Regions from separate parts of the Streptomyces sp. NPDC006259 genome, predicted to be linked through region 2. Evidence: riboswitches for the same ligand, from Rfam matches in the RefSeq annotation. Region 2 holds a riboswitch; each other region holds the start of a gene.

What was found. Region 2 has a riboswitch for cyclic di-AMP ahead of ACFYO5_RS06760 (C40 family peptidase). Riboswitches for the same ligand answer to the same signal wherever they lie in the genome.
Region 1: linked by a shared signal. The riboswitch ahead of ACFYO5_RS33755 (M23 family metallopeptidase) and the one ahead of ACFYO5_RS06760 (C40 family peptidase) in region 2 are both predicted to bind cyclic di-AMP.
Region 3: linked by a shared signal. The riboswitch ahead of ACFYO5_RS27660 (M23 family metallopeptidase) and the one ahead of ACFYO5_RS06760 (C40 family peptidase) in region 2 are both predicted to bind cyclic di-AMP.

Annotation. Positions count from the first base shown of each region.
Region 1 covers NZ_JBIAHY010000010.1:138,160-148,292, reverse strand. Annotated here, with positions in the region: gene ACFYO5_RS33765 (M16 family metallopeptidase) at 1-548, shown strand, start outside; gene ACFYO5_RS33760 (M16 family metallopeptidase) at 545-1,933, shown strand; cyclic di-AMP (ydaO/yuaA leader) riboswitch at 2,247-2,414, shown strand; gene ACFYO5_RS33755 (M23 family metallopeptidase) at 2,428-3,183, shown strand; gene ACFYO5_RS33750 (GntR family transcriptional regulator) at 3,369-4,061, shown strand; gene ACFYO5_RS33745 (HPr family phosphocarrier protein) at 4,306-4,587, opposite strand; gene ACFYO5_RS33740 (GNAT family N-acetyltransferase) at 4,766-7,888, shown strand; gene ACFYO5_RS33735 (DUF5998 family protein) at 7,932-8,528, shown strand; gene ACFYO5_RS33730 (nucleotide pyrophosphatase/phosphodiesterase family protein) at 8,528-9,718, shown strand; gene ACFYO5_RS33725 (thymidine kinase) at 9,772-10,133, shown strand, end outside.
Region 2 covers NZ_JBIAHY010000002.1:121,462-129,676, forward strand. Annotated here, with positions in the region: gene bioD (dethiobiotin synthase) at 380-1,132, opposite strand; gene ACFYO5_RS06730 (adenosylmethionine--8-amino-7-oxononanoate transaminase) at 1,135-2,415, opposite strand; gene bioB (biotin synthase BioB) at 2,408-3,619, opposite strand; gene ACFYO5_RS06740 (8-amino-7-oxononanoate synthase) at 3,771-4,898, shown strand; gene ACFYO5_RS06745 (DUF397 domain-containing protein) at 4,953-5,195, opposite strand; gene ACFYO5_RS06750 (helix-turn-helix domain-containing protein) at 5,205-6,065, opposite strand; gene ACFYO5_RS06755 (ATP-binding protein) at 6,279-6,764, shown strand; gene ACFYO5_RS06760 (C40 family peptidase) at 6,868-7,341, opposite strand; cyclic di-AMP (ydaO/yuaA leader) riboswitch at 7,345-7,488, opposite strand; gene ACFYO5_RS06765 (hypothetical protein) at 7,906-8,211, opposite strand.
Region 3 covers NZ_JBIAHY010000006.1:682,722-692,854, reverse strand. Annotated here, with positions in the region: gene trmB (tRNA (guanosine(46)-N7)-methyltransferase TrmB) at 1-131, shown strand, start outside; gene ACFYO5_RS27670 (PrsW family intramembrane metalloprotease) at 183-1,595, shown strand; gene ACFYO5_RS27665 (aldo/keto reductase) at 1,627-2,571, opposite strand; gene ACFYO5_RS27660 (M23 family metallopeptidase) at 2,692-3,717, opposite strand; cyclic di-AMP (ydaO/yuaA leader) riboswitch at 3,725-3,884, opposite strand; tRNA gene ACFYO5_RS27655 (tRNA-Met) at 4,202-4,275, opposite strand; gene ACFYO5_RS27650 (dihydrofolate reductase family protein) at 4,342-5,487, opposite strand; gene ACFYO5_RS27645 (MarR family winged helix-turn-helix transcriptional regulator) at 5,595-6,116, shown strand; gene ribA (GTP cyclohydrolase II) at 6,323-6,994, shown strand; gene ACFYO5_RS27635 (NUDIX domain-containing protein) at 7,020-7,694, opposite strand; gene ACFYO5_RS27630 (DUF4406 domain-containing protein) at 7,691-8,053, opposite strand; gene ACFYO5_RS27625 (DeoR/GlpR family DNA-binding transcription regulator) at 8,133-8,921, opposite strand; gene ACFYO5_RS27620 (hypothetical protein) at 9,120-10,133, shown strand, end outside.

The DNA.
Region 1 (10,133 bases), on a different contig from region 2:
TGCCGGAGGACGGCACACGCGCGTGCGACGCGGTCGACCTCGCGCTCACCGTGCTCGGCGGCGGCGAGTCCTCCCGCCTCTACAACCGCCTGGTCCGCCGCGACCGTACGGCCGTGGCGGCCGGTTTCGGCCTGCTGCGCCTGGCCGGCGCGCCGTCCCTCGGCTGGCTGGACGTCAAGACGTCCGGCGACGTCGAGGTGCCCGTCATCGAGACGGCCATCGACGAGGAGCTGGCCCGGTTCGCCGAGGAAGGCCCCACGGACGAGGAGATGGAGCGGGCCCAGGCCCAGTTGGAGCGCGAGTGGCTGGACCGTCTCGGCACCGTCGCCGGCCGTGCCGACGAACTGTGCCGGTACGCGGTGCTGTTCGGTGACCCGCAGCTCGCCCTGACCGCGGTCCAGCGAGTGCTGGACATCACCGCCGACGAGGTCAGGGAGGTCGCCAAGGCCCGTCTGCGCCCCGACAACCGAGCCGTGCTGGTCTACGAGCCCACCGAGCCCGCCGAGAACCCCGCCGACGAGGACGAGAACGAGGAGGCGGCCAAGTGACCGAGCTAGCCGCGATGGACTTCCACCCCCAGCCCCGCGCGGGCGAAGCCAGGCCCTGGGCCTTCCCCGCCCCCGCGCGCGGAACGCTCGACAACGGTCTGACCGTCCTGCACTGCCACCGCCCCGGACAGCAGGTCGTCGCCGTCGAGGTCATCCTCGACGCGCCCCTGGACGCCGAGCCGGCCGGCCTCGACGGGGTCTCCACGATCATGGCGCGGGCCTTCTCCGAGGGCACCGACAAGCACTCCGCCGAGGATTTCGCCGCCGAGCTGGAGCGTTGCGGCGCGACCCTCGACGCGCACGCCGACCACCCCGGCGTCCGCCTCAGCCTGGAGGTTCCGGTCTCCCGCCTGGCCAAGGCCCTCGGCCTCGTCGCGGACGCCCTGAGGGCGCCGGCGTTCGCCGACGGCGAGGTCGAGCGCCTCGTCCGCAACCGCCTGGACGAGATCCCGCACGAGCTGGCCAACCCCTCCCGGCGCGCGGCCAAGGAGCTGTCCAAGGAGCTGTTCCCGGCGACGGCGCGCATGTCGCGGCCGCGCCAGGGCACCGCGGAGACGGTCGAGAAGATCGACTCCGCCGCCGTACGCGCCTTCTACGAGAAGCACGTCCGTCCCGCCACGGCCACCGCCGTCGTCGTCGGCGACCTCACGGGAGTCGACCTCGACGCGCTCCTCGCCTCCACCCTGGGTGCCTGGACGGGATCCACGGCCGAGCCGCGGCCGGTGCCGCCGGTGACCGCCGACGACACCGGACGGGTCGTCATCGTGGACCGCCCCGGCGCCGTCCAGACACAGCTGCTGATCGGCCGCATCGGTGCCGACCGGCACGCGCGCGTATGGCCCGCCCAGGTGCTCGGCACCTACTGCCTCGGCGGCACCCTCACCTCCCGGCTGGACCGCGTGCTGCGCGAGGAGAAGGGCTACACCTACGGCGTGCGCGCCTTCGGCCAGGTCCTCAGGTCCGCGCCGGACGGTTCGGGCGCCGCGATGCTCGCCATCAGCGGTTCCATCGACACCCCCAACACCGGTCCCGCACTGGAGGACCTGTGGAAGGTGCTGCGCACTCTCGCCGAGGGGGGTCTGACCGACGCCGAACGCGACGTCGCCGTGCAGAACCTCGTCGGGGTGGCGCCCCTGAAGTACGAGACGGCGGCCGCTGTCGCCGGCACGCTCGCCGACCAGGTCGAGCAGCACCTGCCGGACGACTACCAGGCGACGCTGTACCAGCAGCTCGCCGCGACCGGCACCGTCGAGGCCACCGCGGCGGTCGTGAGCGCCTTCCCGGTGGACCGTCTGGTGACGGTCCTGGTCGGCGACGCGGCCGCGATCAAGGCGCCGGTCGAAGCCCTCGGCATCGGCGAGGTGAAGGTGGTCTCCGCGGAGTAGGTCGCGGAGCGGGCAGGCGCGGCGGGACCGTGAAGCGGAAACACGGAGCGGGACCGCCGAGCAGGAACGATCACCGAGCAGGAACGACGCGCGGTGGCGGCGCGGAGCGAGCGGCAACCGCGGCGCCACGCGCGCAGGAGCCCTGGTGGACGGATGTGTCACCAGGGCTCCCTGATGTCCGAATTGAGGGAGAGGCTGCCTGTCTGCCCTGTGGCATGCGCTACAAAAGCCGCGTTCTGTTTGGGGATTGAAGGCCGCCGCGTCTACTTTCGACCGGGCTGTTCGTCAGGCAGTGCGCCGCATCCGCGGCACCGGACAGTCATCGCCGAGTCCCCGCATGGCGCGAGCCAGGGGAGCCGGGGACCCAACTAGGCAGTCCCTGGGGTGAATCGGACGCCCGCGCACGTCGCGAGGGGGTCCGTAGGAGACCTTCCTGCTCCGAACCCGTCAGCTAACCCGGTAGGCGAGAGGGAAGGAAAGGACCGCTCAACTTCATGGCGTCCACTTGCGCCACCGGGAAGCACCGTCGTCCCAGCCGGATGAAGCGCACCACCGCCCGCGTGGCGGGTATCGCGGCGCTCACCACCACCGGCGTCATCGGCACCGTCGCCTCCAGCCCCGCCCTCGCCGCGGAGAGCCCCGTAGAGCAGACCGGCCTCATCCCGGTCGTCGCCGTCGGCGACACGGTCGCCGAGCGGATCGACGACCAGGCCGCCGCCCAGAAGCAGGCCGCCCTGGAGGAGGCCGCGCGCAAGGAGGCCGCCGCCCGGGCCGCGGCGAAGGTCAAGGCGGAGCGCGAGGCCAGGGTCCGCGCCGCCCGTGCGGCCGAGCGCGAGCGCCTCAACACCTTCGTCTCGCCGATCAGCGGCTCCTACGTCTCCACGGGCTACCGTTCCGGCGGCTCCCTGTGGTCCTCCGGCAGCCACACCGGCATCGACTTCCACGCCTCCACCGGCACCCCGGTGCACGCGGTGGGCCTCGGCACCGTCGTCGAGACCGGCTGGGGCGGCGCCTACGGCAACCAGGTCGTGATCCGGATGAACGACGGCACGTACACCCAGTACGGTCACCTCTCGTCCATCGGCGTCTCGGTGGGCCAGAAGGTCGCCCCCGGCCAGCAGATCGCCCTCTCCGGCGCCACCGGCAACGTCACCGGCCCGCATCTGCACTTCGAGGCCCGCACCAGCCCGGAGTACGGCTCGGACATCGATCCGGTCGCCTACCTCCGCACGCACGGCGTGCGCATCTGACGAGACGCGACACACCGTATCGCCCCGGCCCACACGGCCGGGGCTTTCGTCGTTTCAGGGACCGTGCTGTCCAAAAAATATCCATGGATTCCGGCCCGCCATCGGAAATTCCCGCTGATTGCAATAGAGTCACGGAACACACGTCAATCGTCGACGTTTCACGGGGATTAAGGCGGAGGTCGGTCATGCGTATTCCGGCGCACTCGGTGTGCACGGCCATCCGGGACGACATCGTCGCGGGTGTCTACGAGCGCGGCAGCCGCCTCACCGAAGAACTCCTCGCCCGCCGCTACGGCGTTTCGCGCGTCCCGGTCCGGGAGGCCCTGCGCACGCTGGAGGCGGAGGGCTTCGTCGTCACACGGCGGCACGCGGGCGCGTGCGTCGCCGAACCGACCGAGCCGGAGGCCGCCGACCTGCTGGAGATGCGCATGCTCCTGGAGCCGCTCGGCGCCGCCCGGGCCGCCCAGCGACGCACCGAGGCGCATCTCAAGGTGCTGCGCGGCCTCGTCCGACTGGGCCAGGAGCGTGCCAGGCGGGGCAACAGCGAGGATCTGCGCTCCCTGGGGGGCTGGTTCCACGAGACTCTCGCGCAGGCCTCCGGCAGCCACGCCCTGACCTCGACGCTCACCCAGCTGCGCCACAAGATCTCCTGGATGTACGCGGTTGACGCGCCGGCCAGTCCGGTGGAGTCCTGGGGGGAGCACGGTGCGATCGTGGACGCCGTGGCGCGCGGCGACGCGGAGCGCGCGCGGGCGGTCACGGCCCTGCACACCGAGCGCGCGACCTCCGCGCACCGACTGCGCTTTTCGGGCGGTGACCGCCAGGACCGTGTGAGGACTTCGCAACACGTCGTAAACATGTCCGGACTTCGGCATTAACACGAGGGCCGTATACAAAGAAGAGAATTCGGCGGAGAGGTATTTCCGCTGCCGTTTTTAGGCCGCCCCGCATTCCGGGTGGCGCGCTCGGGTGACGCACTCTTCCTCCGCCGTTCGCATGCCCCTCGCTCGCGCAGGCACCTTTCCCGACGGGTCCGGCAATTCCCCGCCCCGGAAACCGCGAAAGCCGCGTCACCAGGATCGGGTGACGCGGCTTTCGTACCTGCTGTGAGCGACAGCCGGCTCAGACGGTCTCGGGAAGCTCCTCGAGACCCTCGGCGACCAGCTTGGCCAGCCGGTCGAGAGCGGCGTCCGCACCCTCGGCCTCGGAGGCGAGGACGATCTCCTCGCCGCCCTGGGCGCCCAGGCCGAGGACGGCCAGCATGGAGGCCGCGTTGACGGGGTCCCCGCCCGCCTTGGCGATCGTCACCGGGACGCCTGCGGCCGTGGCGGCTCGGACGAAGATGGAGGCGGGGCGGGCGTGGAGGCCCTCGGCCCAGCCGACGTTGACGCGGCGCTCAGCCATGTGATGCTGCCCTTCACTGTTTCAGGTTGTCTAGACCAGTGTTCCACACGTGAAGCGTGTGAGGGACGGTCCGTGTGTCCCGTCCCGTGTGGTGGTCGGATCGCGGCCTCGATCCGACCTCCGTCCCACCACAGACTGCCTCGCGCCGTTGTCGTACGCGAGCCGTAGTCTGGGCCCCATGCAGAGCGCGTCGGACCGCCACGAGTATCCCGCCCACTGGGAAGCCGACGTGGTGCTGCGCGACGGCGGCACCGCGCGCGTCCGCCCCATCACCGTCGATGACGCCGAGCGCCTGGTCAGCTTCTACGAGCAGGTGTCGGACGAGTCGAAGTACTACCGCTTCTTCGCGCCCTACCCGCGACTGTCCGCGAAGGACGTCCACCGCTTCACGCACCACGACTTCGTGGACCGGGTGGGACTCGCGGCCACGGTGGGCGGCGAGTTCATCGCCACCGTACGCTACGACCGCATCGGCGCCGACGGCATGGCCGCCACCTCGCCCGCCGACGAGGCCGAGGTCGCCTTCCTCGTGCAGGACGCCCACCAGGGACGGGGCGTCGCCTCCGCCCTCCTCGAACACGTCGCGGCCGTCGCGCGCGAGCGCGGCATCCGGCGGTTCGCCGCCGAGGTGCTCCCCGCCAACAACAAGATGATCAAGGTGTTCACGGACGCCGGTTACACCCAGAAGCGCAGCTTCGAGGACGGCGTCGTCCGCCTGGAGTTCGACCTCGAACCCACCGAACGCTCCCTGGCCGTGCAACGCGCGCGGGAACAGCGCGCCGAGGCGCACTCCGTGCGACGGTTGCTGGCACCGGGATCGGTCGCCGTCATAGGCACCGGCCGCACCCCCGGCGGCGTGGGCCGCAGCGTCCTCGGGAACCTCCGGGACGCGGGCTTCACCGGGGACCTGTACGCCGTGAACAAGGCGTTCCCCGAGGACCTCGAAGAGTTCGACGGCGTGCCCGCCCACCGCTCGGTGCGTGACATCGACGGGCACGTCGACCTCGCGGTCGTGGCCGTCCCGGCCGAGCACGTGCCCGACGTCGTCACCGAGTGCGGCGAGCACGGCGTACAGGGACTCGTCGTCCTCGCCGCCGGGTACGCCGAGAGCGGCACCGACGGGCGCGAGCGCCAGCGCGAACTCGTCCGGCACGCGCGCGCGTACGGGATGCGGATCATCGGGCCCAACGCCTTCGGGGTCATCAACACCTCCCCCCGGGTACGGCTGAACGCGTCACTGGCCCCGCAGATGCCCCGGCCGGGCAGGATCGGCCTGTTCGCCCAGTCCGGCGCGATCGGCGTCGCCCTGCTGTCCCGGCTGCACCGGCGCGGCGGCGGCGTCACCGGAGTCACGGGTGTGTCGACGTTCGTCTCCTCCGGCAACCGCGCGGACGTGTCCGGCAACGACGTCCTCCAGTACTGGTACGACGACCCCGACACCGACGTCGCCCTCATGTACCTGGAGTCCATCGGCAATCCGCGCAAGTTCACCCGTCTCGCCCGCCGCACCGCGGCGGCCAAGCCGCTGGTGGTCGTCCAGGGCGCCGGCTCCGCCCCGCAGGGCCACGCCGTACGCGCCACCCGGCTGCCCCGTGCCACGGTGTCGGCCCTGCTGCGGCAGGCCGGGGTGATCCGCGTGGACACCATCACCGAACTGGTCGACGCTGGCCTGCTGCTGGCACGCCAGCCGCTGCCGGGCGGCCCGCGCGTGGCCATCCTCGGCAATTCCGAGTCGCTGGGGCTGCTGACGTACGACGCGTGCCTCTCCGAGGGCCTGCGCCCGCAGCCGCCGCTGGACCTCACCACCGAGGCGTCGGCCCAGGACTTCCACGCCGCCCTGGCGCACGCCCTGGCCGACGAGACGTGCGACGCGGTCGTGGTGACGGCGATCCCGGCGATCGGCGAAGCGTCCCCCGGCGACGCGGAGCTGGCGCAGGCGCTGCGCTCGGCCGCTGCCGCCGGACCCGCCAAGCCGGTGCTCGTGGTGCACGTGGAACTCGGCGGCCTCGCGGAGGCCCTGTCGGCCGCGACGAGCACGGCTCCACGCGCGCGTACGACCACGCCGGACACCGGAGCGGCCGACACGGGAGCGACGAGGGCCGGACCGTCCGCGGCCGGGAGGACGACGGCCGACACCACGTCGCCCCGCACGACCCCGACCGGCACGACCTCGCTCGGGTCGAGGCCCGGAACGTCCGCCGCGACGCCCCCGACCGGGAGGACGGCGACAGGCGCGACGGCGGCCGGCGTGACCGCGACCGGTGTGACCGCGGCAGCCGCGACGACGACCGGGCCGGCCGAACCCGGTCGGGCGGCGGCCGCCCGGACGCCAGGCGGCACGTCCCCCGCGCCGCCCGCGCATCGCCCGGAGGCCCGCGAGCCCGTCGATCGTGCGGAGGCGCTCAGGCTCGTCGATCGTGCGGAGGCCCGCGAGGGCGCCCACCTCATCCCCGCCTATCCCGCCGCGGAACGTGCGGTCCGCGCCCTGGCCGAGGCCGTGAAGTACGCGCAGTGGCGACGGGAGGCGGCCGACCCCGGCAGGGTGCCCGAGCACGAGGACATCGACGAGAAGGGCGCCGCCGCGCTGATCGACAGGCTCCTCGCGCGCGGACAGGGCCTCACCCTCGACACCGGCGAGACCTGTGAGCTGCTGGGCCGGTACGGGATCCCCGTCCGCCGGGCCATCCCGGCGCCCACCCCCGACGAGGCCGCGCGGGCCGCCGGCGCCCTGGGCTACCCGGTCGCCCTCAAGGCCACCGCACCCCACCTGCGCCACCGTGCCGACCTGGGCGGCGTCCGCCTCGACCTCGCCGACGAGGAGCAACTACGGCGGGCGTACGCCGAACTGACCGAGCTGTTCGGCGCCCCGCAGGAGCTGCGCCCGGTGGTCCAGCAGATGGCCCCGCGCGGGGTGGACACGGTGGTCCGGGCGGTCATCGACCCGGCGGCCGGAGCGGTGCTGTCGTTCGGGCTCGCCGGGGCCGCCTCGCAGTTGCTCGGTGACATGGCGCACCGCCTGGTTCCCGTCACCGACCGGGACGCCTCCTCCCTGCTCCGGTCGATCCGGACGGCCCCCCTCCTGTTCGGCTGGCGGGGTTCGACGCCCGTGGACACCCCCGCTCTGGAGGAGCTGCTGCTCAGGGTGTCCCGCCTGGTCGACGCCCACCCGGAGGTCGTCGCGGTGACGCTGGAGCCGGTCGTCGTCGCCCCGCAGGGCCTGAGCGTTCTCGGCGCCTCCGTCCGGCTGGCGCCCCCGCCCGCCCGCGACGACCTCGGTCCCCGGACGCTCCCCGCCTACTGAAGGGGGCGTGACCGGTCCCTCGCAGTCAGTGGGTCCCCGTAGGATGGAGGGCATGGCCAAGACCAGTACGACGACCCAGGGGCTGCGTGCGGCGATCGAGCGCAGCGGCTACTACCCGGCCCTCGTGGCCGAGGCGGTGGAGACCGCCGTGGGCGGCGAGCCCATCCGGTCGTACCTGGTCCACCAGGAGACCACGTTCGACCAGAACGAGGTGCGCCGGCATGTGACCGTGCTGGTCCTCACCGGCAACCGCTTCATCGTCAGCCACACCGATGAGCAGGCCGCCGACAGCACCTCGCCGACGCCGTACGCCACCACGTCCACCGAATCCGTGAAGCTCGGCCGGATCTCGTCGGTCGTGCTCAGCCGGGTGGTCGCCAACCCGGAGTCGTACACGCCGGGCAGTCTGCCGCGCGAGGTCGTGCTGACCATCGGCTGGGGCGCGGTCTCCCGCATCGACCTGGAGCCCGCCGCCTGCGGCGACCCCAACTGCGACGCCGACCACGGCTACACGGGCAGCTCGACGGCGGACGACCTCAGCCTGCGTGTCAGCGAGGCCGGGGACGGCCCGGAGACGGTACGCCAGACCCTGGCCTTCGCCCAGTCGCTCTCCGAGGCGACCGCGGATCTGACCGCGTAATGGCTCAGCCCGCCGTCTGGGACGACCCGGAACCCCTGGCCGTCTCCTCCGCGCCCGTCCCCGAGTACGGCTCCGGCTCCCTCGCCGACCTGCTGCCCACGCTGGCCGCCGGCATGGGTGTCCCGGGCACGACCGCGGCCATCCCGGAACTGACCCCGGCCGACCGCAACTGCGTCTTCCTGATCGACGGCCTCGGCTGGGAGCAGATCAGGACCCACCGCGACGAGGCGCCCTACCTGCACAGCCTGCTCGGCAGCTCGCGCGGCGGCACGGGACGCCCGCTCACCGCCGGATACCCGGCGACCACCGCGACGTCCCTCGCCTCCGTCGGCACCGGCCTCCCGCCGGGCGCGCACGGCCTGCCCGGCTACACGGTGCGCAATCCGGACACCGGCGAGCTGATGAACCAGCTGCGCTGGCAGCCCTGGACCTCGCCGCACGCCTGGCAGCCGTACCCCACGGTCTTCCAGCTGGCCGACGCGGCCGGCGTGCACGCCGCACAGGTGTCCGCGCCGCACTTCCAGAACACCCCGCTCACCAAGGTGGCCCTCAGCGGTGGCACGTTCCACGGGCGCCTCACCGGCGAGGAGCGCGTGGACTTCGCGGCCGAGCAGCTCGCCGCCGGCGACCGCTCCCTGGTCTACACGTACTACGCCGAACTCGACGGCGCCGGTCACCGCCACGGTGTCTCCTCCGACACCTGGCGCGGCCAGCTCATGTACGTCGACCGGCTCGTCCAGCGCCTCGCCGAACAGCTCCCGCCGCGCAGCGCGCTCTACGTCACCGCGGACCACGGCATGGTCGACGTGCCCTTCGACGAGGACCACCGCATCGACTTCGACGCGGACTGGGAGCTGCGCGCGGGGGTCGCCCTGCTGGGCGGCGAGGGCCGTGCCCGCCACGTCTACGCCGTACCGGGAGCCCAGGACGACGTCCTGACCTGCTGGCGCGAGGTGCTCGGCGAGCAGTTCTGGGTGGCCTCGCGGGACGAGGCGATCGCCGCGGGCTGGTTCGGCCCGCGCATCGACGAGCGGGTGTACGCCCGCCTCGGCGACGTGATCGCGGCCGCCCGGGACGACGTGCTGCTCATCGCCTCGGAGCGGGAGCCGAAGGAGTCGGCGATGGTCGGCAACCACGGCTCCATGACCCCGGCCGAGCAGTTCGTCCCGCTGCTCGAAGTACGCTCCTGACCCGTCGCCCCGTCCACGCCACCGAAACCCCGCCGAAAGGTGCTCGACTCCTCATGCCCGAGCTGGTGTTCTTCTCCGGAACCATGGACTGCGGGAAGTCCACGCTGGCTCTCCAGATAGAGCACAACCGCTCCGCGCGCGGGCTCCAGGGCATCATCTTCACCCGCGACGACCGCGCGGGCGAGGGCAAGCTCTCCTCCCGCCTCGGCCTGGTCACCGACGCGGTGGAGGTGGAGGACGGCCAGGACCTCTACGGCTACCTCGTCGACCACCTCTCGCAGGGCGGCCGCGCGGACTACGTGATCGCGGACGAGGCGCAGTTCCTCGCGGAGGAGCAGATCGACCAGCTCGCGCGCGTGGTCGACGATCTCGAGATCGACGTCTACGCCTTCGGCATCACGACCGACTTCCGCTC
Region 2 (8,215 bases):
CGCACTCCGGGCTCTCCGACGTCCCCGCCGGCACGGTCCGCGCGCCGCTGGACCGGTGGGGACACGTGGGGCCCGGGCGGCGGCTGGGGCCACCCGGGGGCCGGACGGCGGCGACGGCGGCGCCCGCTCCCGGCCGGAGTCCCGTCCGACCGCCCAGCGGCCACCGGCCGCGCGGCCGGAGGGGACGCGACGCACCGCGAGATCACCACCCGCCCCACCCTCGGTCCCGCATCATCCAGGGTCACCCGCGCGGCTACCCGGCCCCGCATCATCGAGGGTCACCCGCGCGGCTACCCCGGCCCCGCACCACCGACCGTCACCCGCGTGGCCGGGTGCGGTGCCGGACCCCGCGAGCCGGGCACGATCCGCACGAGCAGCCCTAGCCCCGGCGCGATTCCGCGGGCCAGCTCCAGTCAGGGGGCTCCGTCCGTCTCCGGAACGTCTCCGCCTCCCACGTCCCGTCCAGCCGAGAGGCGAGCCAGCCGGGCGCGGCCCTACGGAACTCGGCGGGGGGCAGCGCCCCGGACCCGGCGGGCAGCGCGCCGAGCAGCGGGGCGCCGGCGACGTCCGGCAGATCGGTGACGTTGCACCGCATCGCCAGGTCGGGGGAGTCGGGCCAGGAGCCGATCACCACCCCGAGCAACTCCACACCGCGCGACCGCAGTTCCCGGGCCGTCAGGTCGGTCGTGTTCAGCGTGCCCAGGCCCGCCGAGGCCACCACCAGCACCGGCGCCCGCAGCAGCTCGGCCGCGTCGGCCAGCGTGCCGCCCGCCTCGTCGAACCGCACCAGGAGCCCACCGGCCCCCTCGACGAGGACCAGGTCGTGCTCGGTGGCCAGCTTGGCCGCCGCGTCGGCGACCTCACGCGGGCGCACGGGCACCATCCCCGCCCGCAGGGCCGCCGTCGCCGGCGCCAACGGCTCCGGATAGCGGGCGAGTTCGGCGGCCCTGACGTCGCCCGCCAGCCGCGCGACCTCCTCCGCGTCACCGCGCTCGTCCGGCCGTACGCCGGTCTGCGCGGCCTTCAGCACGGCCACCGAGCGGCCCGCCGCCAGCGCGGCCGCGGCGACGGCCGCGGTCGTGACGGTCTTGCCGACCTCCGTGCCCGTTCCCGTGATCACCAGGATCGGCATGTTCATCCCTCCCGTGCCGCCGCGCACACCGCTCGCGCGATCCGCGCCACGTCCTCGTCCCCGGTGACGTACGGAGGCATCGTGTAGACGAGGTCGCGGAACGGCCGCAGCCATACGCCCTCGCGCACGGCGGCCTCCGTGGCCGCCCTCATGTCCACGTCGTGGTCGAGCTGGACGACCCCGATGGCGCCGAGGACCCGCACGTCCTTCACGCCCGGCAGGTCCGCGGCCGCGGCGAGTCCCTCCCGCAGCCCCGCCTCGATCCGACGGACCTCCGCGAGCCAGTCCTGCCCGAGGAGCAGCTCGATCGAGGCGCAGGCGACCGCCGCGGCCAGCGGATTGCCCATGAACGTCGGACCGTGGGCCAGCACCGGCACCTCGCCCCGCGAGATGCCGTCGGCGACCCGCGTCGTGCACAGGGCCGCGGCCATGGTCAGATACCCGCCGGTCAGCGCCTTGCCGACACACATCACGTCCGGGGTCACCCCGGCATGACCGGCGGCGAACAGCGCGCCCGTACGTCCGAAGCCGGTGGCGATTTCGTCGAACACCAGCAGCACGTCATGCTCGTCGCACGCCTCGCGCAGCACCGTCAGATACGCGGGGGAGTGGAACCGCATCCCGCCCGCGCCCTGGACCACCGGCTCCACGATCACCGCGGCCAGCTCGTCGGCGTGCCGTCCGATCGCGGCGCGCAGCTCACGCGCGTAGGTCTCGTCGTACTCGGCGGGCGGCGGACCGACGAAGACCTGCCGGGGCAGGAGCCCGGTCCACAGGTCGTGCATCCCGCCCTCGGGGTCGCACACGGACATCGGCTGCCAGGTGTCGCCGTGATAGCCGCCGCGCCAGGTCAGCAGCCGCCGCTTGCCGGGGCGGCCCAGCGAGCGCCAGTACTGGAGGCACATCTTCACGGCGACCTCGACCGACACCGACCCCGAGTCGGCGAGGAACACATGCTCCAGCCCTTCGGGCGACAGGTCGACGAGCAGCTTCGCCAGCCGTACGGCGGGCTCGTGGGTGAGGCCGCCGAACATCACGTGACTCATCCGCCCGAGCTGGGCCCGCGCGGCCTCGTTGAGGACCGGGTGGTTGTAGCCGTGGATCGCCGACCACCAGGACGACATGCCGTCGACCAGCTCGCCCGAGCCGTCCGCGAGTCGCAGCCGCACCCCGCTCGCCGACTCCACGACGAGCGGGTCCACCCGGCCCGGCATCGGACCGTACGGATGCCACACGTGCCGCCGGTCGAGGTCCAGCAGTTCGGACACGGCCGGCTCAGGCATTGGGCGCGAGGTCCGTCCCGGCGCCCCGGCGGCGGACGGCGACCAGATCCGTACGGGCCTCGTTCCCCCGCGGGGCGGGAGCCGACCCACGGATGCCGGCGCCCTCGTGCGCTCCGCAGCCGCCGGCGCCCTCGTGCGCTCCGCAGCCGCCGTCGGACCCGTGGGAGCCGCAGCCCCCGTGCGCTGCGCAGCCGGCGCCGGTCCGGTGTTCCGGCAGGGTGACCTGGTCCGCGCCCTCCACCTCGAACCCGGCGTCCGCGATCATGTCGAGGTCGGCCCGGCCGGCCTGTCCCTCGGTGGTGAGGTAGTCGCCGAGGAAGATCGAGTTGGCCAGGTGCAGGGCGAGCGGCTGCATCGAGCGCAGATGGACCTCACGGCCGCCCGCGATGCGCACCTCCACGTCCGGGCAGACGAACCGCACCATGGCCAGGATGCGCAGGCAGCGCTGCGGGGTGAGGTTCCACTCCTTGGCCAGCGGGGTGCCCTCGACCGGGATCAGGAAGTTCACCGGGACGGAGTCCGGGTCCAGTTCGCGCAGCGAGTAGACGACGTCGACCAGGTCCTCGTCCGACTCGCCCATGCCGGCGATCAGCCCCGAGCAGGCCGACAGACCGGCCGTGTGCGCCTTCCGCACGGTGTCCACCCGGTCGGCGTACGTGTGGGTGGTCGTGATGTCCGCGTACGTCTCCTCGGACGTGTTCAGGTTGTGGTTGTAGGCGTCCGCGCCCGCCTCGCGCAGCCGCTCGGCCTGACCGTCGGAGAGCAGCCCCAGGCAGGCGCACACCTCGACGCCCTCGTTCTGGTCCTTGATCGCCTTGATGGTCTCCGACACCCGGTCGACGTCCCGGTCCGTCGGGCCGCGCCCGGACGCCACGAGGCAGACCCGCTTGGCGCCCCCGGCCAGCCCCGCGGCGGCGGCCCTCGAGGCCTCGTCGGGCTTGAGCCAGGTGTACTTCAGGATCCCGGCCGTGGAGCCGAGCCGCTGCGAACAGTAGGAGCAGTCCTCCGGGCACAGACCCGACTTCAGGTTGACGAGGTAGTTGAGTTTCACCCGTCGCCCGAACCAGTGACGGCGTACCTTCCCGGCCGCGGCCACCACGTCGAGCACGTCGTCGTCGGACGTGGCCAGGACGGCCAGCGCCTCTTCACGGGTCGGCAGTTCGCGCCGAAGCCCCTTGTCCACCAGCGTGTTCAGCAGGTCCATGAGAGCCGATCCTGTCTTACCGACCCGTTCGCGGGCCAGGGAGAGTTCGTACAACAGAGGGCATTCGACGTGTGGGTATCGCCACACCATGGGATACCCGACGTGCGGCTAGTGTCTGTCCACTGCCTACAAATTCCCCGGAGGACGAGCCATGGCGTTCGGCTGGATCGACGAGCGGGCGCGGGCGCGCCGGAGCGCCGGACTCGTACGGACCCTGCGCCCCCGTCCGGCCGACTCGCCGCTTCTCGACCTCGCCGGCAACGACTATCTGGGCCTGGCCCGCCACCCCGAGGTCACCGAGGGCGCGGCGCGGGCCGCCCGGACCTGGGGCGGCGGCGCGACCGGATCGCGGCTGGTGACGGGCACCACCGAGCTGCACGCCGAGCTGGAGCGGGAACTGGCCGACTTCTGCGGGTTCGAGGCGGCCCTCGTCTTCTCCTCGGGCTACGCCGCCAACCTCGCCGCGGTCACCGCGCTCGCCCCGCACGGCTCCCTGATCGTCTCGGACGCGGGCAACCACGCCTCGCTCATCGACGGCTGCCGGCTGGCCCGCGGTACGACGCAGGTCGTCGCGCACGCCGACCCGGACGCCGTGCGCAAGGCCCTGGGCACGTGCGACGGCCCGGCCGTGGCGGTCTCGGACACGGTCTTCTCCGTCGACGGGGACGCGGCCCCGCTGGCCGCCCTCGCCGAGGCGTGCCGGGAGCACGGCGCCGGGCTGGTCCTCGACGACGCCCACGGCCTCGGAGTCCTCGGCGCGGGCGGCCGCGGCGCGCCGCACGCGGCGGGACTCGCGGGCGCGGACGACGTCGTCGTCACGGTCACGCTGTCCAAGTCGCTGGGCGGTCAGGGCGGCGCCGTGCTCGGCCCCGCGCGCGTGATCGACCACCTGGTCAACACGGCCCGGACGTTCATCTTCGACACCGGCCTCGCCCCGGCGGCGGTGGGCGCGGCCCTGGCCGCCCTGGCGGTGCTGCGCCGTGAGCCGCGACGCGCGGCACGCGCGCGTGCGGTCGCGGGCGAGCTGCACGCGCGCCTGACGGCCGCGGGTCTGGAAGCGGCGCGTCCGGACGCCGCGGTCGTCTCCGTGCGGGCTCCGTCCCCGGAGGAGGCCGTGCGCTGGGCGGCGGACTGCCGGGCGGCGGGCCTGGCCGTGGGCTGCTTCCGTCCTCCTTCCGTGCCCGACGGCGTCTCACGCCTGAGGCTGACCGCCCGCGCGGACCTCGGTGAGGGCCAGATCGAACGCGCTGTACGAGTGATCGGCGAGACGCGGCCGTGAGTCGGCGTGACACGGCCGTGCGCCGCTCGACGGTGGCTGGTCGGCGGGCCGCGCTCAGCGGAAGGCGGCCGTGAAGTCCGTCCAGCTCCCGGGGGAGAAGAGCAGCGCGGGCCCGGCCGGGTCCTTGGAGTCGCGTACGGCGAGCAGACCGGCCCACGGCCCGGTGTCCGGGCGGGCCGTCTCCACGCAGTTGTTGGCTCCCGTGCTGTAGCTGCTGCGCAGCCACCGCAGACCCCGAGGGTCGGGGAGCGCGGGCGGATCGGTGCTGGAAGGTACGTTCCGAGGCAGTGCGGTCATGGTGCCTCCCTACGCGCCGTCACCTATCGCGGCGAGGTAGTCCAGTGAGTCCCCGGGCGAAAGCGCGTGTGCCCGAAGGGCGTTGAAGGCCTCGGTGTAGGCCTGGAGGTCTTCTTTCCGCTCGAGGTAGAGGCTACTCGTCAAGTGGTCGAGAACAACCACATCCAGATCAGAAGCGCTCGCAAATGAGAAGATAACGAAAGAGCCGGTGACACCGATGTGCGCCCCGGCGCTGAACGGCAGCACCTGGAGCCTGACCTGGGGCAGCCGCGCCGCCTCCCTCAGCCGTTCCAGCTGATGGGCCATCACCTCCGGACCGCCCACCTCCCGCCGCAGCACCGCCTCGTCGAGCACCGCGTCCATCTCCAGCGGCGGCCGGGCCCGCAACACGCCCTGCCTGGCCAGCCGCACCTCCACCAGCGTGTCCAGCCGCTCCTCGTCGAGGCCCTCCACCGCGGCCCGGGTCACTTCACGGGCGTACGCGGGAGTCTGCAGAAGGCCCGGCACGACGGTCGTCTCCAGGGTGCGCATCGCGCTCGCCTGCGACTCCAGGCTGATGAAGTCCCGGTAGGTGGGCGGCAGGACCCCGCGATAGGCGTGCCACCAGTGCTCCCGGCCGTCACCCTCGACCGATCCGGCCAACGCCAGCATCAGTCCCCGCAGCTGAGCGTCGTCCACGCGGTAGGCGTCGAGGAGTAACCGCACATCGGCCGGTTTCGTGCCACTGGTGCCGGTCTCGATCCGGCTCACCTTCGACTGGTGCCAGCCCACGAGCCTGGCCGCCTCACCACTGGTGAGCCCCGCGCGGGCGCGCAGCGCCCGCAGTTCGGCGCCCAGCTTTCGGCGGCGCACCGCGGGACCGTGCTGCATGGGATCCTCCTTACTCCCTCCGGGCCGTGCAAATACGCTCTGCCCTAGCAGAGTTCACCGCATCGAGCGACAGATATATGCACATGTTGGTGGATCGCCACGCGTGACCGGCGCGGTGATGGCACTCTGGCGGCGAAGCACCAGTCCGGGACCGTACTCGAACCATCCGCACCGTGTTGGACTCCGGTCCCGTGGGAAAGGGACGACGTCGCCATGGCAGATCACCTGGAAGCATCCGTCACTCTGCCGAGCGATCCCGCCTCGGTGTCCACTGCCCGCACCTACGTGCTCGACACCCTCGCGCGGTGGGGTCTCCCCACCGCCGCGGAGCTTGCCGACACCGTCCGCCTGATCGTCTCGGAGCTGGCCACCAACGCCGTACAGCACACCTTCGGGCAGTCGCCCACCTTCACGGTGGACCTCGTGCTCGACCGCGACGAGCGGCTCCACATCGGCGTCACCGACAGTCACCCGCGCTTCCCCCAACGACTGCCGGCCGCCGTCCAGCAGGACAACGGCCGAGGCTTGGTGATCATCAGATGGCTGACCGCGGAGTGCGGCGGAAGGCTGCGGGTCCGCCCCACGCGCGAGGGCGGCAAGACCGTCTTCATCGAGCTGCCCTGGACGGTCCCCGTCGAGCCCGCCGAACCCACCGCGAGCGGGGTGCCGGTGACGGCGGTGGTCCGGCAGGAGCCCTGACGGGCCCCAGGGGCCGCCCTGAGCCACGGAGCGCCCCTCGCGGGCCGGGCACGGAACCCGGGGCGGTGGCGGCGCGTCAGGACGCCGTCACCGCCCCGGGAGGTCACTTGACCCGGCCGTACCAGACGCTCTTGGTCCAGATCTTCTGCAGCCGCACCACGTCCCCGGTCTTCGGGGAGTGCCAGATCTTGCCCTTACCGGCGTAGATCCCGACGTGGTAGACGCTCGACCCCGAGTGGAAGAAGACCAGGTCCCCGGCCTTGCGGCTGCCGGCGGAGATGTGGCGCGTCTTGTTGTACTGCTGGGCTGCCGTGCGCGGCAGCTTCTTGCCGGCCTTCTTGAACGAGTACAGCGTCAGCCCGGAGCAGTCGAACCTGTTCGGTCCGGTGGCCCCGTACCGGTACGGGGAGCCCTTCTTCGAGGCCGCGATCTTCAATGCCTTCGTCGCCGGTGTGGCGGCCGCGGCGTCGGCGGCGACACCGGGGACCACGATCGAGCCGCCGACGGCGGCGATGGCGAACGCCGAGGCCGTACCGGCCCGGGCCATGAGCGACGGGACACGATTGAGCGCAGTCATGCGCAACCCTTCGTCAGCCGCCTGTGAAGGATGACCTGTCGGATTCGGGCTGGCGAAGTTGCCCGGCCGCTGACGCGGCTTCACCCCAAGGGTTGCTCGGCCCGGTGCCTCCCCTGGCGGGGACGACCGGTCCGGCGACCCGGCTTGCTCGGGTCCTCCACTCCTGCCGATGCACTTCTGTCGACTCGGGCATCCGGGCGGCGGCAGGACTCGGCGTCCGCCCGGACCGCCCCGCCGCTTGTGGCGGGGGCTTGTCGTCAGTCAGGGATCTTGGCTCACCGATGTCCGAAAATCCCAACGGAACCGGGGATTTGTGGGGTTACTCACCACTCACCCGTTCGGGTGGACACCCTGATGTTCGATCAGGTGTCAAGGTGCCACAGGGCCTCCGACCAGCGAAGGAACCCCGGATTCCGCCCACTTTCGCCGTCCTCGGCGCAACTTATGGGGGTCGGAGGCGCCGTCCCGGATACTCCGAACAGGGGTACGCCGTTTGGTCCGTTTGAGTCCCGGTCCGGACGCGAGGCACCCGGACGCCGTCCGCCACGCCCGGACGGACGAGGGTCAACTGTCGGAGAGCGGCGGCATCGTGACGCGCGCCGTCCGGCGCTCCCCGTCGAGGACGCGCAGCGCCCGCGCGAGGGTCGGCGCGTGCAGTTCGCTCTCGCCCCGCTGGTGCATCAGGGTCAGCGCGTCCCGCAGCGCGGTCGCCCGGCTCACCAGTGCCTGGGCGGCCCGCAGTCCGCCGTAGGTGTCGCCCGGCCGGGCCGGGTTGATGCGGCCGACCAGGTCGACCACCTCCAGGTAACGGTCGATCAGCTCGGCCTCGGCGCTCGTCAGCGCGGGCAGCGGTGGCAGTTCGGGAAGCATCGGC
Region 3 (10,133 bases), on a different contig from region 2:
ACGGCGGGTTCTCGCCGCGCCCCGGCTTCCGGCCGCTGACCCGTTTCGAGGGGCAGGGACTGGACAAGGGTCATGTCGTGAACGACCTGCTCTTCCGCCGCGTACGGCACGAGGGTCGCCGGGATCACTGACCAGCCGAAATCCCCACCACAGCCGTCCTCTCCGTCGTTAGGGTCGATGCCGTGGCCACCAGCTCCCCGTTCCCACCGCTTCCCCCTCACCCGCCGCACCCGGGCGGCCCGGCCGAGGGCGGTGTGCTGCGGCACGCGCACTGGTGGCAGCACAAGTGGGTCCGTTACGGCGCGCTGATCACGCTGCTCGCCCTGTCGGGGCTGGTGATCCTCGCCCTCGTCCGTGAGGAGACGGGCACCGAGGGGTTCCTGGTCGGACTGGGGCTCGCGATCCTTCCCGTGCCCCTGCTCATAGCCGCCTTCCGCTGGCTGGACCGGGTGGAACCGGGCCCCTGGCGGAACCTGGTCTTCTCCTTCTCGTGGGGCGCGTGCGCGGCGGCGCTGATAGCGATCGTCGCCAACAGCTTCGCGGTGCGCTGGATAGCGACGGCGACGGCCGACCCGGTCCACGCCGACACCCTGGGCGCGACGGTGATCGCGCCCGTCGTCGAGGAGTCCGCCAAGGCGGCGGCCGTCCTCCTCGTGTTCCTGTTCCGCAGGCGGGACTTCACCGGGATCGTCGACGGGGTGGTGATAGCCGGGATCACCGCCACCGGCTTCGCCTTCACCGAGAACATCCTCTACCTCGGCAACGCCTTCGGCACCGACCAGCTCGCCGGGGACGGCGGTATCGCCTCCGTCACCGTGGCGACGTTCTTCGTGCGCGTCGTCATGTCGCCCTTCGCGCACCCCCTGTTCACGGTCCTCACCGGCCTGGGCTTCGGCATCGCCGCGCTGTCCGGGGAGCGCCAGCGCGTGCGGCGCGTGGTGCTCCCGCTGTGCGGCCTGCTGCTCGCGATGCTCATGCACGCCCTGTGGAACGGCTCGGCGACCTTCGGCGAATGGGGTTTCTTCGCCGTGTACGGAGCGTTCATGGTGCCCGCGTTCGGGGTGCTGACCTGGCTGGTGGTGTGGACACGCCAGCGCGAACTGGGCACGGTGCGCGATGAGTTGCCCGCCTACACGGCCGCCGGCTGGCTCGGCCCCGCAGAGCCGTACGCCCTCGGCTCGATGCGGGCGCGCAGGCTGGCCCGGCAGTACGCCCGACGGCACCTGGGCAGGCCCGCGGGACGGCAGGTGGCGCAGTACGAGGCCTACGCCACGTCTCTCGCGTTCCTGCGGCACCGCGGGCGCGAGGGGCGGGGCGGCGCCGACTTCGTCGTACGGGAACGGGAGTTGCTGAACGAGCTGTGGCGGCGCCGGGAGGTGGCCCGGCCGGCCCTGGAGCACGCGTCCCGGCTGGCCGCGCCCGCCCCCCTGCCGGTCTACGGGGCGTACGGCCTGCAAGGGGCGTACGGGTATCCGATGGGGGCGGCGCACCCGGCGCAGGGGTACCACGGGTACTACGGGTACGCCGGATCCACCCCGCCGCACCCGTACTCGCCGTACACGCCGTACGCGCCACACACCCCGCACCAGTCCTGAGCGGGGTGCGGCCCGTCCGGCTCCCCGTCTCCTACGCGGAGGCCTCCGTGAGGCGGGCGATCTCCGCCTCCGTCAGTTCCAGGTCGGCCACCGCCAGCAGTGCCGGGAGTTGCTCCACCGTGCGGGCGGAGGCGATCGGCGCGGCGACGGTCGGCTGCGCGGCGAGCCACGCCAGGGCCACCGTGGCGACCTCGGCGTCATGGGCGCGGGCGACCTCGTCCAGGGCGGTGAGCACCTTCTGCCCCCGCTCGGTGCCCAGGTGCTTGGCGGCGCCCTGGGCGCGGGCGCTGTCCACCGTCGCACCGGGGCGGTACTTGCCGGTGAGGAAGCCGGACGCCAGCGCGTAGTACGGCACGGCGGCGAGGCCGGACGCGGCGACGAGGTCCTGGAGCGCGCCCTCGTAGGTGTCGCGGGAGACCAGGTTGTAGTGGGGCTGGAGTGCCACGTACCGGGCCAGGCCCTCGCGGTCGGAGAACTCGAGTGAGGCCCGCAGGCGTTCGGGGGAGATGTTGGAGGCGGCGATGTGCCGCACCTTGCCCGCCTTCACCAGTTCGTCGAGCGCGCCGACGATCTCCTCGACGGGCACCTCGGGCTTGTCGAAGTGGGTGTAGTAGAGGTCGATGCGGTCGGTGTCCAGGCGCCGCAGGGAGGCGTCGGCGGCGGCCTTGATGTTGGCGGCGCTCAGCCCTGGGTGGTCGGGGTGCTGGCTGACCTTGGTGGCGATCACGATGTCGTCGCGGTTGCCGCGGGCCTTCACCCAGTTGCCGATGATGGTCTCGGATTCACCGCCACTGTTGCCCTCGGCCCACGCCGAGTACGAGTCGGCGCTGTCCAGGAAGTTGCCGCCGCCTGCCGCGTAGGCGTCGAGGACGGCGAAGGAGGCCGCCTCGTCCGCGGTCCAGCCGAAGACGTTGCCGCCGAGGGCGAGCGGGAAGACCTCCAGGTCGGAGGAGCCGAGCTTGCGCAGAGAAGTCATGCCTTATGACAACACCCTGGCCGGAGGCGCGCATTCCGCGCCTCCGGTCAGGGTTCACGAACATCCGGGAAACATCCGGGCGTAGACCTCACCGACCCCCGTGACACTCCCCGGAAGACCTCAGGGGGTGAGCCCCTTGGACCGCAGCCAGGCGGCCGGGTCGATGCCGCTGCTGCTGCCGCCCGGGTGGACCTCCAGGTGGAGGTGGGCACCGGTGACGTTGCCGGTGGCGCCGACGCGGCCGATGATGTCGCCGGTGGCGACCTTCTGGCCGACGCTGACGCTGATGGAGGACTGGTGGGCGAACCACAGCTCGGTGCCGTCGTCCAGGGTGAGCACGGTCTTGTACCCGTACGACCCGTCGTAGCCGGCGGAGGTGATGGTGCCGTTGTGCACGGCCTTGATGAGCGTGCCGGTGGGGGCGGCGAAGTCAAGGCCGGTGTGGTACCCGGAGGACCAGTAGGCGCCGGCCTGGCCGAAGGTCGAGGTGATCGTGTACGAGGAGGTCGGCAGCGTGAACTGCTTGGCCAGCTCGGCGAGGCGCTCGGCCTCCGCCTTCTTGGCGGCTTCCTCGGCGGCCTTCTTCCTGGCGGCCTCGGCCTTGGCCGCGGCGGCCTTCTCGGCCTTGGCGGCGGCGTCGGCGGCGGCCTTGGCCGCGGCGGCCTCGGCGGCTTCCTGCGCCTTGGTCTCGACCTGTGTCTGCTGCGACTCGGCCTGCGCCATGATCCGGTTGCGGAGCGCCTCACCGGCGTCGGCACCGCTGTCCGCGCGGTCGTCGGCGACGGTCTCGGCGCCGAAGGTGCTGAGCGCGGGCGCCGTCTCCTCGGGGGTGTCGTCGTCCGAGATGAGGGAACCCACCGAGGGAAGGTCCGGCATGGAGATGGAGACCGGCGACTTGCCGGTGTTGGCGCTGGCCATGCCCGCGCCGCCGACGGCAGCGATGACACCGACGCCGAGAACGGTGGAGCTGCGGGCGAGTCCGCCGCGCTGCTTGGCGACGCGGTGCTTACCGCGCACCGGGCGAACGGAGTCCGCGGTGGGGTTCCATTCCTCCCAGGGGCCCTCGTCGGTGCGGTAGGTGCCGTAGCCGAAGGTCTGCTGGGCGGGCACGGTGGGGGCTTCTGGGGCAGGCCGGTTGGACGCCACGCGGGCGTGCTCCTTTCCTTCCGTCGCCTACCGGGTTAGCTGACGGGTTCGGAGCGGGAAGGTCTCCTACGCGCGTATACCGGCCGTGACTGTACGGCGGCTTACGCGAGATTCACCCCAAGTTGGTGGTTCCCCGGTTCCCTTGCGGGATTCGACGCGTGCGCGCGGAGCCGACTCTTGTGCCGGCTGGGACGACCGCGCTGCGTTATCGAACGTTAATAGACCTGGGCGCATGATTCCAAGCCGTTCTGCTTGATCAACAACATTTCTGGCCTGGACTTTCGGCCCAGGACCGCTGAAAAACGGGCGAGTTGACCGACCGCCGGAACACCTCAGGAGTCACCCGGGTTTTTGATGGTGACTCAGATGTGATCACAGGGCTCCCGAGCGATCACCCTGCGTGACGGCTCCTGCGGCGACGCCGCCCGCCGAACGCACCGAAGGCCGGAATCCCATGATCAGGATTCCGGCCTTCGGCCTTGAGTAGCGGGGACAGGATTTGAACCTGCGACCTCTGGGTTATGAGCCCAGCGAGCTACCGAGCTGCTCCACCCCGCGTCGGTGTGACACCAGTCTACGCCATGCGGGGGATGCCCAGAACCACGGTCGGACGCGGGGGCTCGATCAGGGGGTCCGTCGGAGCAGATGCCCGTTCGGCGCCTTCGCCTGGTCCCCGTACTCCGGAAGGACGACGACGTCCGCTCCGGCGGCGGTGAGCAGGCCGCTGCCGTCGGCATCGGTGACGAAGGTGTCCGGCTCCCGCCAGGCCGTCACGACCCGGCGCACGCCCGCGTCGAGGATGAGGCGGGCGCACGGGGCGGGCCGGGAGGAGCGCCGGGCGCAGGGCTCCAGGCTGCTGTAGACGGTGGCGCCGGCCAGCCGGGGGTCGGCGGCGTCGATCTTGGCGAGGGCCGCCTCCTCGGCGTGGACGACGGGATCGCCCGCCTCGCGGGAGTGGCCGCGCGCCAGCTCCGTGCCGTCGGCCGCCACCACGACCGCGCCGACACTGAAGGCGGTCCGCGACGGCGGACAGGCGGCGGCCAGCTCACAGGCGAGGGCCAGCCAGTGCCGGTCGGCGGCGGCGGGGAGCGGGCCGGTACCGGGTGCGGTGGGCTCGTACGACATCAGGACGACGTCCTCGATGCGCCGGGTCCCGACCAGCCGCAGGCGCCCGCCCTGATAACCGCCGGGGCCGAAGAGCCGGGGCGCGTCCGGGTCGCCCACGAACAACGGTGCCAGGACGAGCTGGAGTTCGTCGGCGAGGCCCTCCTGGAGGAGCTGGGTGTGGACGGTCCCGCCGCCCTCGACCATCAGGCGCCGTACGCCCCGTACGTCGTGGAGGTGTTCCAGGAGCCGGCGCCAGTCGAGGTGGGCGCCCAGCGGCACGACGTCGGTCGCGCGCCCGAGACCGAGGGCACGGGCGCGGTCCGCGCCCGTCCGCGTCGTGTAGAGGACCTTGTGGCCACCGGTGTGCCAGAACCGGGCCTCCGGGTCCAGCTCTCCGGAACCGCTGACCGTCACCTTGAGGGGGTACTCCGGCTTGCCCGCGGCGACCCGTGCGGCACGGCGGCCGGGCGAGTTGACCAACAGGCGCGGGTTGTCGGCGCGGATCGTGCCGGCCCCGACCAGGATGGCGTCGACGGAGGCCCGCACCTCGTCGACCCGGTCGAAGTCGGCCGGGCCGGACAGCAGCAGCCGGTCGGGACCGGTGTCGTCGAGGTAGCCGTCGAGGGAGACGGCGGCGGACAGCAGGACGTACGGGTACGGCATCGGCGCGGGTCTCTCCGGGATCGGGCGTCGCAAGGGTGGCGTGGACGTCGGACGGAACAGTGGACGACGGGCTTGGTTCAAGTTTGAAACAAAACTACACTGGGCGCATGACGACCCGCTGGCTCACCCCCGAGGAGCAGCGCGCCTGGCGCGCGTACATCGCCGGATACCTCCTCCTGGAGGACGCGATCGACCGGCAGCTCCAGCAGGACGCCGGCATGCCCCACGCCTACTACTCCATCCTCGCCAACCTCTCGGAGGCGCCGGAGCGGCGGCTGCGCATGACCGACCTCGCGGAGCGGCTGAAGGTCACCCGCAGCAGGCTGACGTACGCCGTGACGCGGCTGGAGAAGGACGGACTGGTACGGCGCGAGGAGTGCCAGTGGGACAAGCGCGGGAGCGTCGCGGTCCTGACGGACGAGGGCATGGCGGTCCTGGAGAGCGCGGCGCCCGGCCATGTCGACACCGTACGCGGCCTGCTGTTCGACCGCCTCACGCCCGAGCAGGTGGGACAGCTGGAGCAGATCTTCACGCAGGTCGCGCAGGGCCTCCAGGGAGAGGGCGGCGAGACGGCCCCCGAGGATCTGCCCTGGCGGCGACGCTCCTCGCCCTGCTCCGGGACGTCGTAGCCACGCCACCGTGAGCCACGGCACAACAATCCTATTGCTTCAAATTTAAAGCATGAGATAGGGTCACGATCAAGGATCTGCTTCAAATCTGAATCAGTGAGTACAGAAGCGAAGCACAGAAGCAGAAGCAGAAGCAGAAGCAGAAGCAGAAAAGCTCAGCAGAAGCCGCACATGTGCGCACCGACCACCGGACACGGAGACCCCGCATGCCCGACTCCCCCGCCGCCACCCAGCGTGCCCGCGTCCGGGTACCGCTGCGCTTCCACGACGGCTACACGGCGGACGCCGAACTCGTCACCTTCCACGGACTCGCCGACTGCCAGGAGCACGTCGCCGTCGTCCTCGGCGACCCCGGCCCCGTGCCCCTCGTCCGGCTGCACTCCGAGTGCCTGACCGGCGACGTCTTCGGCTCCGCCCGCTGCGACTGCGGTCCGCAGCTGCGCGAGGCGGTCGAACGCATCGCCGACCGGGGCGGGATCCTGCTCTACCTGCGCCAGGAGGGGCGCGGCATCGGCCTCTACAACAAGCTCGACGCGTACGCCCTCCAGGACCAGGGGCTCGACACCTACGAGGCGAACGCCGCCCTGGGACTCCCCGAGGACGCCCGGGACTACACCGCCGCGGCCCAGATGCTGCGCGCGCTGGGCGTCACGGAGCTGGACCTGCTGTCCAACAATCCCGACAAGGCGGAGCAGCTCCGGGGACTGGGCATCGACGTCCACGACCGCGTGCCCACCGGCGTCTTCACCACCCCGCACAACGTGCGCTACCTGCGGGCCAAGGTCCTCACGACCCAGCACACGCTGCCGCTGGCCGACCTCACGGAGCTGGCCGACCTGACGGCCGCCGCCGAACTCACCGAACTCGGCGTGAGCTGAGGCCCGCCGGCACCCCGCCCACCGGTCAGCGCTGCCCGAACGGGCCGTCCAGCGCCGCCCACTGGAGCAGCATGATGGTCTTCGCGTCGGCGATCCCGCCGCTGCGGACGAGCGCGAGCGCCTCGGTGAACGCCACCTCCACGACCGTGATGTCCTCCCCCTCGGCCGCGACGCCCGCCCTTTCCACGCCGGGCGCCGAGCCGTCGTAGGGAGCGGCGAAGAAGCTCAGGCGTTCGGTGACCGAGCCGGGACTCATGAAGGCGTCGAAGACGTGCTCGACCTCGTGCACGGTGCGGCCGGTCTCCTCCACGGCCTCGCGGCGGATCGCCTCCCGCGGGTCGTCGCCGTCCAGCAGCCCGGCCGCGGTCTCCAGCAGCATGCCGTCGGGGTGGCCGTTGACGTAGGCGGGCAGCCGGAACTGGCGGGTCAGCAGGACCGTACGCCGGTCGGGGTCGTAGAGCAGGATGGTCGCGCCGTCGCCGCGGTCGTAGGTCTCGCGCCGCTCGCGGCTCCAGTGGCCGTCGCCGTGCCGGTAGTCGAAGGTGGTGCGGCGCAGCACGGACCAGTCGCAGGCGAGCACCTCGACGTCGACCACGCGCACGCGCGCGTTGCCCGTCAGGTCGCGTCCCTGCCGGTCGAGTCCGGTACGGCCGCGGGGGTCGGGGACGTCGATGCCGGGACGGCCGGCCGCGGCCGTCACCGGGCACCGGCGGCGGTCGGTACGTCGGCGAGGTCCGTGTAGACGTCCTTGCCGCGCGCGTGGGCCCGGTCGACCATGCGATCCGCCCCCTGCGAGGGGCCGCCGACCCGCAGGACGGCGTCGCAGCGGTCGAGGAGGCGTTCGGCGACGGGGTGGAAGAGTTCCTCGAACAGCGGGTCGTCGGGTCCGGTGGCGCCCGCCGTCTCCAGCAGGGGCAGCGCCAGGGCCTCACCGGTGACCGGCAGATGCCCGGCGCGGAACAGGGCGAGGGCGGTCTCGTTCATGGCCCGTACGTTCGCGGCGAGCTTGGCGGGGTCGTCGCCGGTGCCCGAACGGTACGGTCCGGCGACAAGGATCATCAGGGGCGGGTGGTGCACGGGCCAACTCCTCGGCTCGGTGGGCGGACTGGCGTGGCGGGACCGGCGGTGGACCGGCGTCTCAGACCAGCAGCGTCTCGACGCCGGCCTCGCGCAGGGCCCGGAGGGTCTCCGGGCCCGCGGGGTGGGTGCCGGGGTCGGCCGCGGCGGTGTCGGTGACGAACGTGCGGACGGCGTCGAGCGGGGCGACCTGGTCGAAGGCGCGGACGCCCAGCTTCGTCGCGTCGGCCACCGCGACCGTGCGGTCCGCCTGGCCGAGTCCCGCCCGTTTCACGGCGGCGTCGTCGAGGGAGAACTCCGACCAGCCGTGCCCGGCGTGCACTCCGCCGATGGACATCACGAACAGGTCGAAGGCGAGGGACTCCAGGGTGCGCAGCGCCAGCGGCCCCACCAGGGAGCGTTCACCGGGCCGCGAGCGTCCACCGACGACCATCAGCTCGATGCCGGGCCGGTCGGCCAGCCGTACCGCCGCCTGGAGACTGAGCACCGCGACGGTCAACGGGCCGCGTGCGGCGAGGTGTTCGGCCACGTGCGCGGTGGTGGTGCCGGCGTCCAGCAGCACCCGGGAGCCCGGCTCCACGAGACCGGCGACGGCCGCGCCCAGCCGGTCCTTGGTCGCCCCCTGCCACGCCTCCCGCGCGTCGAAGCCGGCACCCTCCTCGCGGGCCCGCGCCGGTACGGCCCCACCGTGCACCCGGCGCACCAGGCCCTGCTTCTCCAGCGTGTCGAGGTCCCGGCGCACGGTCATCTCGGACACCCCGAGCCGCTGCGCGAGTTCGGCGACGGAGACCTGCCCCGCGGCTCCCTGGACGAGCCGCAGGGTCAGATCGAGACGGTTGGCGATGCCCATGAGGACAGTTCTATCACTTCGATGTGAGAACGCACATCGTTCTGTGCGCCTGGCCGCGATCTGCCGCAGCTCTCCCTCCCCTCTTCCCTCGGCCGTCCCGGCCGTCCCGCTGTCCCCCGGCTGCCCCAGGGAGGGCCCGACCGACGCCGCCACCCGGCGCCGTACAACCCCTGACCCCCGGAAAGAGTCAGCCTGGGCATGACACGCTCGCAACCGACGACGACCCGCCGCACCCGGCGCGCGCTCGTCCCCGTACTCGCCGCAGCCACCCTGCTGACCCTCGGCACGGCGGGCCCCGCGGCCGCCGACAGCGACCAGCTCTGGACGTACTCCGATCCGTACGAGCTGGTCCTGCCCGGCGCCCAAGAGGACGGGTCCGCACCCGAGCGGACCGTCACGCTCAAGGTCTCCCACGACAACATCGCGAACCCGGTCGGCGCCGGCCGCCTGACCGTGGACGCCGCCGAGCTGGCCGCCTTCGCCAAGATCACCTGGCCCGCCAACTGCGCGCCCGACAGCGCCGTCACGGCCGTCTGCGACGTCCCCCCGCTCACCGGCACCGACGTGGTGACGGCCGCCGAACTCCGGGTCAGCGCGCTGCCGGACGTCCCGGAAGGCGCCGTGGGCACCCTGCGCCACACCGCCGTCGCCGGCGACCTCACGTCCTACCCGGGCGAGACGCGGGTGACCGTCGGCAACGGCCCCGACCTGGCCCTCAGCCAGTCCCCCCGGCAGAACGGCGTCACGCCGGGCACCCGGATCACCGTCCCCGCCACCCTCTCCAACAACGGCAACCGCACCGCGGACGGCGTCCTGCTCCGCCTGTTCGCCTCGCGCGGCCTCACCTACGCCCAGCGGCCCGCGAACTGCGAGTTCCGCGACACGGAGGTCGGCACCGAGGCGCTGTGCGTCCTCGACGAGAAGCTCGCCCCCGGTGAGTCGGTCACCCTCACCAACGCCCTGAAGGCCCGCCGGAACGCCCTGTACGAGCGCTACGACTACTCCGTCGAGCCCTACTCCGCGGAGGCCCTGGAAGCGGCCCGCGCCGGCCGGACGTACACCCCGGGCACGGGCGCCGATCTGGCCCCGACGCCCACGAGGTCCCTCGGCACGGCCAACGGCACGGCCAACGGCACGGCCAACGCCACGGCGGCCGTCCCCGACCTGGACCCCCAGGACAACACCCGTTCGGTCATCATCCACGCCACCAAC